DNA from 2 places in the Bradyrhizobium sp. Ses1 genome. Region 2 is predicted to be linked to the other one. Evidence: riboswitches for the same ligand, from Rfam matches in the RefSeq annotation. Region 2 holds a riboswitch; the other holds the start of a gene.

Region 1 (6,831 bases), on a different contig from region 2:
GCGTTGCGCACCAGCATGTCCCGCGAGGGCGTGATCACGCCGCCGAGGAAGCCGGCCAGGCCAAGCGCTGCGGTCAGCACTGCCGATGGCAGGTTGACCAGCGCTATCAGCAGCACGATCGCGGCATTGACCGCAAAGCAGGCCGCCGCCACCTGGCTATGACGGTGGGTGCGGTCGGCGAGATAGCCTCCGGCGAGCACGCCCGCCGCGCTGGCGCCGAGGAACGCGGTCAGCGCGATATTGGCCGACGAGAACGACACCCCATAGCCGCCCATCAGCGCCACCACGCCGAAATTATTGATCCCCGCGCTCGACAGGCTGAGCAGCGTGAAGAACACGGTCAGCACCATGATCGCCGGCGTCATCACGCTGGTTTTCACCTTCTCACTGCCCTCGGGCCTGTCCTTCGCGGCGCCCGCGTCGGGGATGCCCATGACGACGAGCAATAGCGCCACCAGCGGGCCGATAGCGCCGGCCACCATCAGCGCGCCGAGCCCGCCGATTGCCGCGACCAGCGCCGCCATGATCGCCGGCGCCACCGCGCCGCCGAGGAAGCCGGCAAAGGTATGGACCGAGAACGCCCGGCCCATCCGCGCCTCGTCCATATGCGCCGACAGGATCGCGTAGTTGGCAGGGTGATAGACGCTGTTGGCGAGCCCGAGCGCGATCGCGCTTGCGATCAGCGCCGGATAGCTCAAATGCGCACCGAGCCCGATCAGGGCAAGGCCGCCGAGGCAGAGACCGATCAGGAGAATTTTGCGCGCGCCGATATGGTCAGCGAGATAGCCGATCGGCGCCTGCGTCAGGCCGGAGACCAGCGCGAATACGGTCAGCGCGAAGCCGAGCTCGATATAGCCGACACCGAGCCGCTCTTTCAGGAACGGGAACAGCATCGGCAGCACGAAGATATGGAAATGGCTGACCCAATGGGCGATCGAAATCCCCGTCAGCGTGCGCACCGCGCTGTCGGTCTTCAATTGCTGCGGTGCGGCGAGAACATCAGCCATATCAGTGAGAAGCCCCTAAATGTGACGCCCGGCGGGGCTTGTCTCGAAAATATCGGCTGAGCGTTATTTGTCCATGAAGGCCACTGCATGGCTGCCCCGGCGAACCGCGACCGAGCGACATGCGGCATTAAAGCGGCAAGACAAGCAACTCGCATTGCAGCAATGATCTGGCATGACCGATCCGGCAACAAAGCTGCGAGTCCTGATCCCTGAGGGGGCGAGCACCTCGGCGCGCGAGGCGATCACGATCCTCGGCCTTGCCGGGCACCACGTCGAAGTCTGCGATCCCTCGCCCTGGTGCCTGTCGCGCTATTCGCGCTTCGTGCGCAAATTCCATCGCTGCCCGGGGTTGCGCCACGATCCCGAGGGATTCCTCGGCTTCATCGAGCGACTGCTGGAGGCGCCGTTCGACGTGCTGCTGCCGACCCATGAGCAGGGCTTTCTGTTCGCGCGCGCCGAGGCGCGGCTGAAGGGCCGCGTCGGCCTGGCGCTGCCGCGGTTTGGCAGCTACCGGATGGTGCACGGCAAGGCCGGCTTCAGCCGTCTGCTTGGCCAATTGGGCCTGCCGCAGCCGCCGACTCGGATCGTGACGTCGGAGAGCGAGCTGCGCGACGCCATCCGCTTTCCTTCCGTGATCAAGACCTCGGTCGGCACCGCGAGTCGCGGCATCTGGTTCGTGCGCGACGAAGCCGATTTCAACATCGCGCTGTACGAGCTCGGCGCCAGCGACGCCTTTGCCGATGAGGTTCTGATGCAGGATCTCGTCACCGGCACGACGGAGAAGGCGCAGTCGGTGTTTTGCTTTGGGAAGCTGGTCGGCTTCCACGCCTATCGGCAGATCGCGCCCGGTGTCGGCGGCGGTGAGGCGATCAAGGAAAGCGTCAGCCGTCCGCAGGTGCGCGCCTATCTGGAAGCGATCGGGGGAGCGCTGGCTTGGCACGGCGCGCTGTCGGTCGACTACGTGATGCCGATCGACAGCCCCGTGCCGCTCCTGATCGACTGCAATCCGCGCCTGGTCGAGCCGCTCAATGCCTTCCGCGCCGGCGCCGATCTGGTCGATCTCCTGCTGCGCGTATCGCTCGGCGAGACGCCACAACCCTTGCCTGAGAGTCGCGCCGGCGTGCGGACGCATTTGGCGATGCAGGCGCTGCTCGGCCACGCCTCCCGCGGCGGCACCAGGCGCGACATTCTGGTCGAGTGCGGCGATCTCTTGAAGACCTCGGGGCCCTACAACGCCAGCACCGAGGAGCTGACGCCGGTGCGGCTCGACTGGCTCAGCGCCGTGCCGCTGACGATGACGGTCGGCCTCACTCTGGTCTCGCCGAAACTGGCAAAGACGGTCGCCCGCGGCGGCTTCGGCGCGCATCTGCTCGATGTGAAGAGCATCCGCAAGATCGAGCGCGACGATTTCGCGGGACTGCATCAGCCGTCGTAGGGTGGGCAAAGCGAAGCGTGCCCACCATTGCGAGCGGAGTGCCTGATGGTGGGCACGTCGCTGCGCTCCTTTGCCCACCCTACAATTCCGCGCTCGCAATGACGCGAAGCGTCTCACAACGGCGCGTCGTCGGGGCCGTAGCGATCGCGCTTCGGTGTGGCGATGTCGCCGTCTTCGTAGTCGTCGTCCTCGTCGTGACGCGCAGGTGGAGGCGGCGGCTTTGGCTTGCCGCCTTCCTGCTTCGGAGGTTGGCTTCTCTTCCCGATCCCGCCCATGTCGATCTCCCGCCATCACGACATAATGGCTGATTCGGGCGGAACAAGCCGGTCCGCGCGTGGCTCGCGGACCGGCCGATCGCTTCAGAACGTGGCGCCGGCCTTCACCAGGAAAGTCCGACCCGGCAGCGGATAGGCGCTGAAGCGGCCGGGCGTGAAGTTCGAGGCGATGGCGTAGTCGTAATAGAGCGCATTCAGGACGTTGTTGACGCTGACCGACCAGAAGAAATGCTCATAGGCGCCGCTGAGCTTGAGGTCGATCGTCGCATCGCCCGGAATGCGCGTTTGCGTATTGGCCTGGTCGTTGTCCATGACGCGCGAGCTCCAGGCGCGCAGCGTGGCATCGAACACGAGATAGTTGTCCCAGATATTCCAGGTCACGCCGAGATTGCCGGTGTAGCGCGACACCAGCGGCACATCGTTGCCCGCGAACTGTCCCTCGCGGAACACGGCGCGCGTGTAAGCCATGCCGCCGCGCAGCGACACGGTATCGCTGACGCGCAGCGAGGCCTGCGTCTCGGAGCCATAACGCCGGGTCGGATCGAGGTTGATGTTGTAGAACAGCACCGGATTGAAATGGATCTCGTTCTCGAGGTCCATGTTGTAGATGCTGGTTTGCACCTGGAAGCGGCCCGTCTTGACGCGGAAGCCGGCTTCGACGTCGTGCGAGGTCTGCGTCTTCAACTGGAAATTCTGCGGCAACGGGTTGAAGTCCGCATCGAACGCGGGTCCGGTGGACGTGCGCTCGTCGACATCGGGCGTGCGAAACGCGTGCGCGGCGCGGGCGAACACCGAGAACATTTCGGTGAAGCGATGCTCGACGCCGACATGCAGCGCGTAATTGGTCTCGCTCTGGTCGAGCGGCGTCGCCTGCGCGTCGAAGGCGAACGGCGCGTTCGGATCGTAGCGATCGCGCGCGCTGAGCCAGGTGTTCTGCACCCGCGCGCCATAGGAGAAATCGGTGGTGGGCAAGAGGCCAACCGTGTGCTGCCAATAGCCGGCGAGCGACTGCTGCGACAGGTCGTAGGTATGGATCGGCGGCACGCCCCGGAACGCGCCGCGCTGCTGGTGGAACGTTGCATCGTAATAGTCGATGCCGGTCAGGATCGACGAGGGAATCCCGAAGATCGAATTGTTGATGCTCAGCCGCGGCGTGATCGACCAGGTCTGCAACGCGGCGTCATTGTAGGTGGATGCCGCGCTGATGAATGGCGAGGTGCCGAAGAACGCGCCTTGCGTGTCCTTCTGGCGGTAGCCGCCATCGACGATCAGGTCGACACCGTTCAGGAGCGTCTTGGTGAAGCCCGCCGTCGCGCTCGCGCCCTGCTGGTTGCCATAGTCGAACGGCGTGGCGGCGCCCTTGCGATCGGTGACGAGCTGATTGACGCCGATCGAAGGATCGACCAGCCTGCCGCCGGGAAAGCCCAGCTTCTGGTCGTCGCCGGTCACCGTCAGGAAGGCTTTCAGGTCCGGCGTCGTGTAGTTGAGATTGCCGACGCCGTTGCGCTGGTCGAGCGCATTGTTCACGCGGTAGCCGTCGGACTTGATGCCGTTGCCGTAGAACGACGCCGACCATGGTCCCGAATTCATCGCGGTCGAGATCGCGGCCATGCGCTGGTTGAAGGAGCCATAGCCGGCTTCGCCGCGGATCGAGACCGGCGGGCCGCCGACACCGGTCTTGGTGACGATGTTGATCACGCCGCCTATCGCATTGTCGCCGTAGAGCACGGCGCCGCTGTTGCCGCGGGTGATCTCGATGCGCTCGATCGAATCGAGCGGGATGGTCGATAGATCCACCTGCGCCATGTCGATGTCGTTGAGCCGTCGCCCGTTGAGCAGGAACAGCGTGTTGGCGGTGGCGAACGCGCCGAAGCCGCGCAGGTCGACCGAGGTCTTGGCGCCGTTCACGCCGCCATAGAGCGATTGAAGCTGCACGCCGGGGGCCTGCGCGATGATCTCGGCCAGAACCTGGGTCGGCGAATGCGCGATGTCGTCGGCGGTGATCACGGTCGAGGACGTCCCGACAATGCCGGCAAATTGCGGGCCGCCGCCACCGCCACCGGATGAAGCTCCGCCAGCGGCGGCGCCGCCAGCGCCCGCGCCGCCGGCCGGCTGCGCGTTGGTCGGCACCTGGCCCGGCGCGGGCCGCCGGGGACCTGGAGTGCCGTCGGAAGCGGGCTTGGCACGGGTGCGGTTGTGGTCGCCGGGCGCCCTGACCTCGACCGGCGGCAATTGCTCGGAGGGCGCTTCCTGCGCCTGCGCGGCGGAAACATACAAAGCGGGCGCCAGCATGCTCGACGCGAGCAGCAGCGCGCGGCGTTGCTTGGTGACTGTGGTAGCAGAGAACATCGGCGAGACCTCGGTATGACGTCAGTGGCACGTCACAGCGAACCAAGGCTCACCATCGCGTTTCGCGCTTCAGGTGAAGCAAATGCCTGTACTCCCCGACCGACATCGTCGCGTGTGACCACGTATGACGGCAGGTCTCCTGGCTCGCGGGTCGTTACCCTTCGTCGCCTTCCCAGGACCGAGACTCCCAGTGGCATATGACGAAGGATTCACCGCATACAGTTGCGGGGGCAGCCGCGGCTTTACGGGAAGTTTCCCGGTACCGCATTCCCTTTTGATCCCGATAGGAACCGTCAGGGCCATCTAGGATTTCGGCGGCACGTGAGTCAATCCCGGCGAAACTGCGGCTCCCTGGCTCCCATACGTTTTTTTGTTCCGGTGTCGCTTGTCTGCCACCGAATTCGCTGCAAGAAGCAGGGCGCGATGAGTGCACAGGATTTCACGATAGCGGCGGGTCTGGCCGCGCGGCGGCGGTTGGGGGCGACCGTTGCAATGATTGCGTTGGTTGCCTTGCTGATGCTGATCTCGCTCGGCACCGGCCCGGTGCGGCTGTCGCCGCTGACGGTGATCGAGGCGCTGTTCGGTGGCGGCAGCGATGTCACGCAGGTGATCGTGCGCGAGATTCGCCTGCCGCGCACCATCCTGGCGTTTGCGATCGGCGCCATCCTCGGTCTGTCAGGCGCGGCGCTGCAAGGCCTGTTGCGCAATCCCTTAGCCTCGCCCTCGCTGTTCGGCGCGCCGCAATCGGCGGCGTTCGGTGCGGTGCTGGTGATCGCGCTGGGGTTGGCTGACGTCCGCTCCTATGCGCTGCCGGTCGCCGCCATCATCGCCGCATTCGGCTCGGTCTTCGTGCTGCTCGCGATCGCAGGCCGCAATGCGGGCCTCTTGATCCTGATCCTCGCCGGGCTTGCGATCTCGAGCCTTGCGGGCGCTGCGACGGCGCTGGTGATGAACCTCGCGAGCAATCCGTTCCTGGCGCTCGAGATCGCGTTCTGGCTGCTCGGCTCGCTGGAGGACCGCAGCTTCCAGCATGTCGCGCTGGCGCTGCCGTTCATCGTCGCCGGCGCGGCCATCCTGCTGTCGCAAGCCAGCGCCTTCCGCGCGCTCACGCTCGGCGAAGAGACCGCGCAAAGCCTCGGCGTCGATGTCGGCCGCCTGCGCCTGTTCGTGATCGCAGGCGTTGCGCTTGGCGTTGGTGGCGCGGTGGCGGTCACCGGCACCATCGGCTTCATCGGCCTGGTCGCGCCGCATCTGATGCGGCCCGTCATCGGCCACGATCCGGCGCGGCTGTTGGTGCCGAGCGCGCTTGCCGGCTCGGCGCTGTTGCTCGCGGCCGACATCGCGGTGCGCATCATCCCGTCGACGTCGGACATCAAGGTGGGCGTGTTGACCTCGATCATCGGCGTGCCGTTCTTCCTCTATCTCATCATGCGCGAGCGTCGCGCGCTCGGCGGAGGCGTCGCATGACGGCGCTTGTTGTAGAACACCTCAACGTCGTGCTCGCCGGCCGCCGCGTGCTCAACGATGTGTCGCTGCAACTCGCCTCCGGTCATCTCGTCGCGCTGGTCGGTCCGAACGGCGCCGGCAAAACCACGCTGCTGCGCGCGCTCGCCGGCCTCATTCCCTCCGACGGCGTCATCAAGGTGGGAGGCGAGGCGCTTGCCGCGCTGCCGCTGCGCGAACGGGCCAAGCGCTTCGGCTATCTTCCGCAAGGGCACATGGTGCATTGGCCGCTGCCGGCGCGCGACATCGTCGCGCTCGGCCG
Region 2 (6,831 bases):
GAACAGGAGTCCGGTGAGCACGACGGTCACCACGAACTGGTGCGAAAGGGACGCTGGCACTTCGGCATGAGACTCGGGTGCAACAGGGGCGCCGACGAGATGCGGGATGACAATGAGTATGACCCCGAGAACCGCAGCCCACGGCTCCGAGCGCAGGATCAGGAGGTAGAGCGCTGATGCTGTCAGAGCGGCGGTTGCGATCCACCAGATTTGCCGCGCGGTGAGATCGGCGACCGGCAGGCCCGGCAACTCGGGAGGGAGGCCAAGACCAGGCGCCGCGACAAAAACGGCGAACCCGGCAAGGCCCCAAAACAGACCTTCGCGCCAATGGACCGGTCGTTGCCGAAGCGCATAGATGCCGGTGAGCAGGAGGCCGAAGCCGATCGCGGTAAGGACGTTGGCGGCGACGGTGAGGGCGCTGCGCTGGAAGCCCTCCTCGGGCTCCCATTCCGCATCGTGATGATGGTCTGCTTCAGCGCTGCCGGCGTGGGAAGCCTTGTGGTGTGCATCGGCCGCAGCCTTCTCGAAGACCTCGCTCTTCTGGAGCAGCGGCACCGTTCCGAAGAACTGAACCACCGATATCAGCGCGCCGACGATCAATCCGGCAAGCGATGCCGCAAACACGATCGATCTGAAGACGTGCATCTGTCGTCAGTGACAGGGGAAAGCGTTGGCATGGCGCACGTCGTGGGCGGCGTTATGGACGGCGCTGATGTGCGAAAAGCCGACCATGCCGACGACGAACAAACCAAGAGCCATCGCCAGAACGGCCTGAACGATGACATTCGTTCCGGTGGCAACGGTGGTAAAATTGGCTGATTGCGTCTGCTGCATGATGATCCTCGTTCGGCAAGTCATTCTAGCCCACGGCATCATCAGATGCGACCGAATTTTTTAGCCGGCGACGGACGTCGCGGCTGGTGAGATGAAAGTTGTCCGTTTCCCGGATGCTTCTCGCGGCCAGTTTGGCGCGGGCCGCCGCTTCGAACGAATCCCGGTGTATCAGGTAGAAATCGATGCACTGCTGTGACGAAGGCATGCAGCCCAGCAGCGTCCGGAATGCGCGCCGGTGCATGACGCATATGCCCATGTGTCCGGAGGGACGGAATGCCAATGAATCGATGTCGCTGCGCCAGATCGGTTCGCCTTCGTCAGACATCGACGATTCACTCGAACATAGGCGCAGATCACATGGCCGACCGGATGACGGCAGCAACGCCGAGCAGGAAGCCAACCTCGAACACCTGCTCGATGGCCCCGAGTACGTCGCCGGTATAGCCGCCGATCGATCGTCGCGACCACAGCGTGACCGCAACTGCCAGTGCGATGCCGCAAGCGATGCCGCCAATAAGCGCGATCGGGGCATGCGTGTCGGAGGTCGCGGCGAGCGGTGCCAGCGCGAGCAGCACGACGATCGTCGCGAAACCGATTTCGCCTGCCCGGAGCGGAGAGGGCGCATAGGCCACCTTCATCGCGGAGGTGTTACCCGCATATTTCATCCAGCCGATGATCGGCAAGCCCACGGCGCGACCGCCGGCTCCACTTGCAATCAGCGCCGCCGCACCAATCCACGGCGGCATCTCGGCGACCGCCGCGACCCGCAATGCGACCGCGAAGATCAGCGCGAGCGTGCCATAGGTGCCGATCCGGCTGTCCTTCATGATGGTGAGACGCTGTTCGACCGTCCAGCCGCCGCCCAAGCCATCAGCGGTGTCAGCCAGGCCATCCTCGTGGAACCCACTGGTGAGAAGGACGCTTGCCAACACTGCCATGAGCGCCGCGATCACTGGTCCTAATACGAGCGAGCTCAGCAGAAGAGCCGCCGCCGAAACCAAACCGACGATCGCACCGACCAGCGGGAAAAACTGCGCCGAGCGGACCAGCCACTCGGAATCAGGCGCATCGTTCGAAGCGCCGACAGGAATGATGGTGAGGAATCGGACCGCGTCGCGAAAACGATCCAGGCTCATCTAGATCCTTCCTTCCAGCACATCGCTGAGGTCGGCGACGTCGGTCAGCAGGCGGGACGCGGCGCGCACCAGCGGGACCGCCAGTAGTGCGCCGGTGCCCTCGCCAAGTCTCATGTCGAGAGCGAGCAACGGCTGTGCCTGAAGTGCCGCCAATACGATGTCGTGACCTTTCTCGGCCGACCTATGCGCGAAGACGCAATAGTCACGCGTCGCCGGCGCCAGCCTGACGGCGACGAGGGCGGCGGCGGACGAAATGAAGCCGTCGATGACGACCGGACGGCGATGTGCCGCTGCACCAAGCGCGGCGCCTGCCATCATCGCGATCTCGAGGCCGCCGAATTCCCGGAGTACCTCGAACGGCGCGGTCGCATCGCTGCGATTGGCTGCCTTGTGGATGGCGGCGCGCTTGCGGGCCATGCCTGGCTCGTCCTGGCCTGCGCCGACGCCGATGCAGTCATCGAGCGGCGCGGGCGCCAGCCGATGCACCAGCAGCGCGGAAGATGCGGTGTTGCCGATTCCCATTTCGCCGAGCGCGACGATGTCGGCCCCAGCATCGATTTCACTGGAAGCTATGGCAAAGCCGGCCGCGAGCGCCTTGTGCGCGTCCTGGGCCGACATCGCTGCCTCACGCGCAGAATTCGCGGTGCCGGTCCGAATCTTGATGCTGAGGAGATCGGGATGGGAAGGCAGCTCGCTGGCGACGCCGGCATCCACGATGCGGATCCCGACATCTGACGCGGCCGCAAAGGCGTTGGCGCTGGCTCGGCCTGCGAGATAAGTCCTCACCATCGCGGCCGTCACGGCGGACGGATATTGCGAAACGCCTTCTTCCGTCAATCCGTGATCACCAGCGAATACGAGCAGAACGGCGTTTTGCAGCGCTGCGGCGGATGGATGCGCGATCATGCCGAGTTGCACCGCCAGGTCTTCGATTCGTCCCAGTGAGCCCGGCGGCTTGGCTTTGCCGTCGATTCGCGCGCGCATCGTTGCGGCAAGCGTCTGATCGAGCGGAGCGATTGCGGGAATTTGCCAATCGGATGGGATTTGGAAGGTCATGGGCTCCTCGTGCGCGCCTTAAGTGACCGAAGCAAACGGGCGGGTCAACTGCGGTTGACCGCCGTCGCGGGGACAGCTAGCGTGGCGGCGATGGTCCTTCCTTCGGGAAGGTGAAAAAGGGAAGTCGGTGCAATGCCGACGCTGCCCCCGCAACTGTAAGCGGCGAGCCAAAGCCGAGGCCACTGGGATGACCGGGAAGGCGGCGAAAGGCGACGACCCGCGAGCCAGGAGACCTGCCATCGCGCATTGTGCTTTGGAGGTTCGTCGGGCGGGGTGCACCGGACGGAATGAGTTCGATGGTCTTCCACCGTCGAACGCGATCCAACAAAGCTCGCGGCCGTCATGGGCCTGACTTGAGCATCGTGATGGATCGCAACGACGTCGATCAGCAAGATACTGATTCTCGCCCGGGCGAATATTTGCCGCCGACTGCGCCCGGCAGTCCCGTCGTCGTGAGCGTATGCGTCACCTGCAAGACGTCGGAGGGCGTGTTGGCCGGGCCCGCCATGTTCGACGCGATCCGGGTCGCTACAGGCAAACGCGACGCGGCCGTTCAGGTCCGGCGCGTGCAGTGCTTGAGCGTGTGCAAGCGGCCGACCACGGTCGCGGTTTCGAGCTCGGATGGTTACACCTTCCTCTTCGGCGATCTCGAGCCCGAGGGCGCTGGTGCCGTCGCGTCTTTCGTCGATTCCTATCGCAAATCGACCTACGGCCTGGTGCCGTGGCGCGAGCGCGCCGAGATCCTGCGCAAGGGGATGGTGGCGCGGCTGCCGCCCGTTCGCTGGTCGCCCGAAGATGGCAGCGCTCCGAAATGACTGATCTCTCGACCACGCTGGTACTGGGCGGCGCACGCTCGGGCAAATCGGCTTTTGCCGAGCGAATGATTGCCGAAAGCGGCCTTGCTCGCGTGTATCTGGCAACAGCTACCGCAGGCGATGGGGAGATGCAGGACAGGATCGCGCATCATCGCAGCAGGCGCGGTTCGGATTGGACGACCGTGGAGGAGCCGTTGGCGCTCATCGATGTCCTTACGCAGGTATCGCGACCCGGCTGCGCGGTCCTGGTCGATTGCCTGACACTCTGGCTCTCCAACTTGATGCTCGCCGGGCGTGACCTCGATGTCGAGGCGAAACGGCTCGCGGAATTTCTAGGCGTCGCCGCAAACCCCGTTGTCCTGGTGTCGAACGAGGTCGGTCTCGGCATCGTGCCCGAAACCAGGCTCGGCCGCGATTTCCGCGATGCGCAGGGCCGTCTCAATCAGATGGTCGCCTCAAGCGTTCCCAACGTCGTGTTCGTCGCGGCCGGCCTTCCGCTGTGGCTCAAACGTTCCCTTAAGGAGTCCTGAAATATGTCCCGTGTTCCAGTCACCGTGCTCACCGGTTTTCTCGGTGCCGGCAAGACGACACTGTTGCGCTCGCTTCTGACGCAAGCCGACGGCCGCCGCATCGCCGTCATCGTCAACGAGTTCGGAGATGCCGGTTTCGACGGCGGTCTTGTCGAGGAATGCGCGGCCAAGGCCTGTGCGCCCGGCGACATCGTCGAGCTGACCAATGGCTGCATCTGCTGCACGGTCGCCGACGATTTCATTCCGACCATGGACAAGCTGCTGACGCGCGACGAGCCGCTGGACGCGATCGTGATCGAGACCTCAGGCCTCGCGCTGCCGCAGCCACTCTTGAAGGCGTTCGCGTGGCCCGCGGTCCGCACGCGCGCAACCGTCGATGGCGTGGTGACGGTCGTCGACGCGTTGGCGCTATCGGAAGGACGCGTCGTGCTCGACGAACATGCGGTCGCGGCCCAGCGCGCCGCGGACGAGGAAATCGATCACGACGACCCGATCGAGGAAGTGTTTGAGGATCAGCTCGCCTGTGCCGACCTCGTGGTCGTTTCCAAGAGCGATCTGGTGTCGCCGGATGTGCTCAGCGGCATCGAAGACCGGCTTGCTGCACAATTGAGGCAAGGTGTCCGTGTCGTACGCTCCCATGGAGCGCTTGCGCCCGACGTCCTCATCGGGATGAAGGCCGATGCCGAGAACGACCTCGCTGCGCGGGCCGGGCATCACGGAGAGGAAGAGGAGCACGATCACGACGATTTCGACAGTATCGTCGTAAGGCCTGCGGCGGCCGAGAGCGTCGAGGCGATGCGCGCACGGGTCAGCGATGTCCTCAGTCTCGCGGGGGTGCTGCGCGTCAAGGGCCATGCGCGCATCTCCGAAAAGCCTGCGCCGATCGTGGTGCAGGCGGTCGGCAGCCGTGTTGAGCTGGCGTTCGCGCGGCCCGACGCCAGGCAGGCCGAGCATCTTGTCGTGATCGGCCTGAAAGGATTTGACGCCGATGCCGCACGTCGGGCGCTTGCGGGATAGCCTTTCGAAGGGCGATCAATGCATCTGAAACTCGACAGCGGTGGCAGCATCGACGACGGAGATGTCGCTCGCGACCTCGGCCAGGAAACCGCCGACATCGTGATATTGTCTGCCGCGGACAGTGATCTCGCGGCCTTCGGCGCTGCGCATGCGGCATTGCCTGCGGACTTCCCGAGTGTCCGTCTGACCAATCTGCTGGCTCTTGGTCATCCCGCTTCTGTCGATCTCTATGTCGAACGTACGCTCAGCGAAGCCAAGATCGTCGTTCTTCGGATGCTCGGCGGCGAAAGCTATTGGCCGCACGGTGTCGAAAGCCTTCGGCGCGATGCGATCCAGCGCGGGACGTTGTTCGCCTGCATTCCCGGAGAAACCGACTGGAACGCCGCATTGGCTGCGCGCGGCACGCTGGGCGCCGACGAGACCTATGAACTGTGGCGCTATTGCACCGAAGGCGGCATCGACAACGCGCAGTTGGCGCTTTGCTTCGCTGCGAATCTGATCGGCTACGGCAGCAGGCCGCCCTCGGCGCGGCCAATGCCGGCCGCCGGCTTCTGGAACGGCGAACCTGCCACTGACCAACGCCCAAACGCTGCCGTGATCTTCTACCGCGCCCTCGTCGCGGGCGGCGATACCGCCGCGATCAATGCGCTGTGCTCGGCGCTGGGGGCGCGCGATCTCAATGCAGTCGGGCTCTATGTCACGAGCCTCAAGGACGAGCGTTCGATCGCGTTCCTGCGCACGGCGCTCGCCGCGCACCCACCTGACATCATCGTGAACGCAACAGCCTTTGCGACGGCGACCGCGCGCGAGAATGCGGGGATATTGTCCGAGACCGATTGTCCCGTGCTGCAGGTCGCTCAGGCTGGCATGTCCCACAACAGCTGGGAAAGCTCGACCCGCGGCCTCAATCCGCGCGACCTTGCTATGCATGTGGTCCTGCCGGAGGTCGATGGGCGCATCTTCGCCAATGCCATCGCATTCAAGGAAGCCGGCCAGAGCATTGGCTCCTTCACGCCGACGGCCTTTCGGCCGGTCGAAGATCGCGTGGCGGCGACGGCCGATCTTGCCGCTGCGTGGGTGCGGCTACGCCGTACGCCAGCGAGCCAGCGACGGGTCGCCATTGTCCTCGCCAATTATCCCAACCGCGACGGCCGTCTTGCCAATGGCGTCGGTCTGGATACGCCGCAAAGCCTGATCGGAGTCCTCGCTGCGATGAGGAACGAGGGGTACGAGATTTCCGGCGCACCCGATGATGCGGCCGACATGATGCGGTTGTTGCAGGAAGGTCCGACCAATGCGCTCGGAGAGCGCGGCTTGCGGCGTGGTGGCGCATCATGGCCGCTTGCGGAATACGGCGCGGCATTTAGTGCACTCTCTCCCAATGTTCAGCGTGCGGTCACGAAGCGTTGGAATGATCCCGTCCATGATCCGCATGTCGCCAAT

The links. Region 2 has a riboswitch for cobalamin ahead of AC5ZG5_RS20050 (DUF1636 family protein). Riboswitches for the same ligand answer to the same signal wherever they lie in the genome.
Region 1: another riboswitch for cobalamin. It lies ahead of AC5ZG5_RS08010 (TonB-dependent receptor); the one in region 2 lies ahead of AC5ZG5_RS20050 (DUF1636 family protein).

What each region holds. Positions count from the first base shown of each region.
Region 1 covers NZ_JCAMOQ010000004.1:261,411-268,241, forward strand. The annotation lists gene AC5ZG5_RS07995 (MFS transporter) at 1-1,007, opposite strand, end outside; gene AC5ZG5_RS08000 (hypothetical protein) at 1,180-2,442, shown strand; gene AC5ZG5_RS08005 (hypothetical protein) at 2,556-2,717, opposite strand; gene AC5ZG5_RS08010 (TonB-dependent receptor) at 2,802-5,066, opposite strand; cobalamin riboswitch at 5,179-5,376, opposite strand; gene AC5ZG5_RS08015 (FecCD family ABC transporter permease) at 5,559-6,533, shown strand; gene AC5ZG5_RS08020 (ABC transporter ATP-binding protein) at 6,530-6,831, shown strand, end outside.
Region 2 covers NZ_JCAMOQ010000016.1:102,974-109,804, reverse strand. The annotation lists gene AC5ZG5_RS20075 (CbtA family protein) at 1-645, opposite strand, end outside; gene AC5ZG5_RS20070 (CbtB domain-containing protein) at 652-834, opposite strand; gene AC5ZG5_RS20065 (hypothetical protein) at 860-1,159, opposite strand; gene cobS (adenosylcobinamide-GDP ribazoletransferase) at 1,188-1,970, opposite strand; gene cobT (nicotinate-nucleotide--dimethylbenzimidazole phosphoribosyltransferase) at 1,971-3,026, opposite strand; cobalamin riboswitch at 3,101-3,281, shown strand; gene AC5ZG5_RS20050 (DUF1636 family protein) at 3,392-3,841, shown strand; gene cobU (bifunctional adenosylcobinamide kinase/adenosylcobinamide-phosphate guanylyltransferase) at 3,838-4,371, shown strand; gene cobW (cobalamin biosynthesis protein CobW) at 4,375-5,388, shown strand; gene cobN (cobaltochelatase subunit CobN) at 5,407-6,831, shown strand, end outside.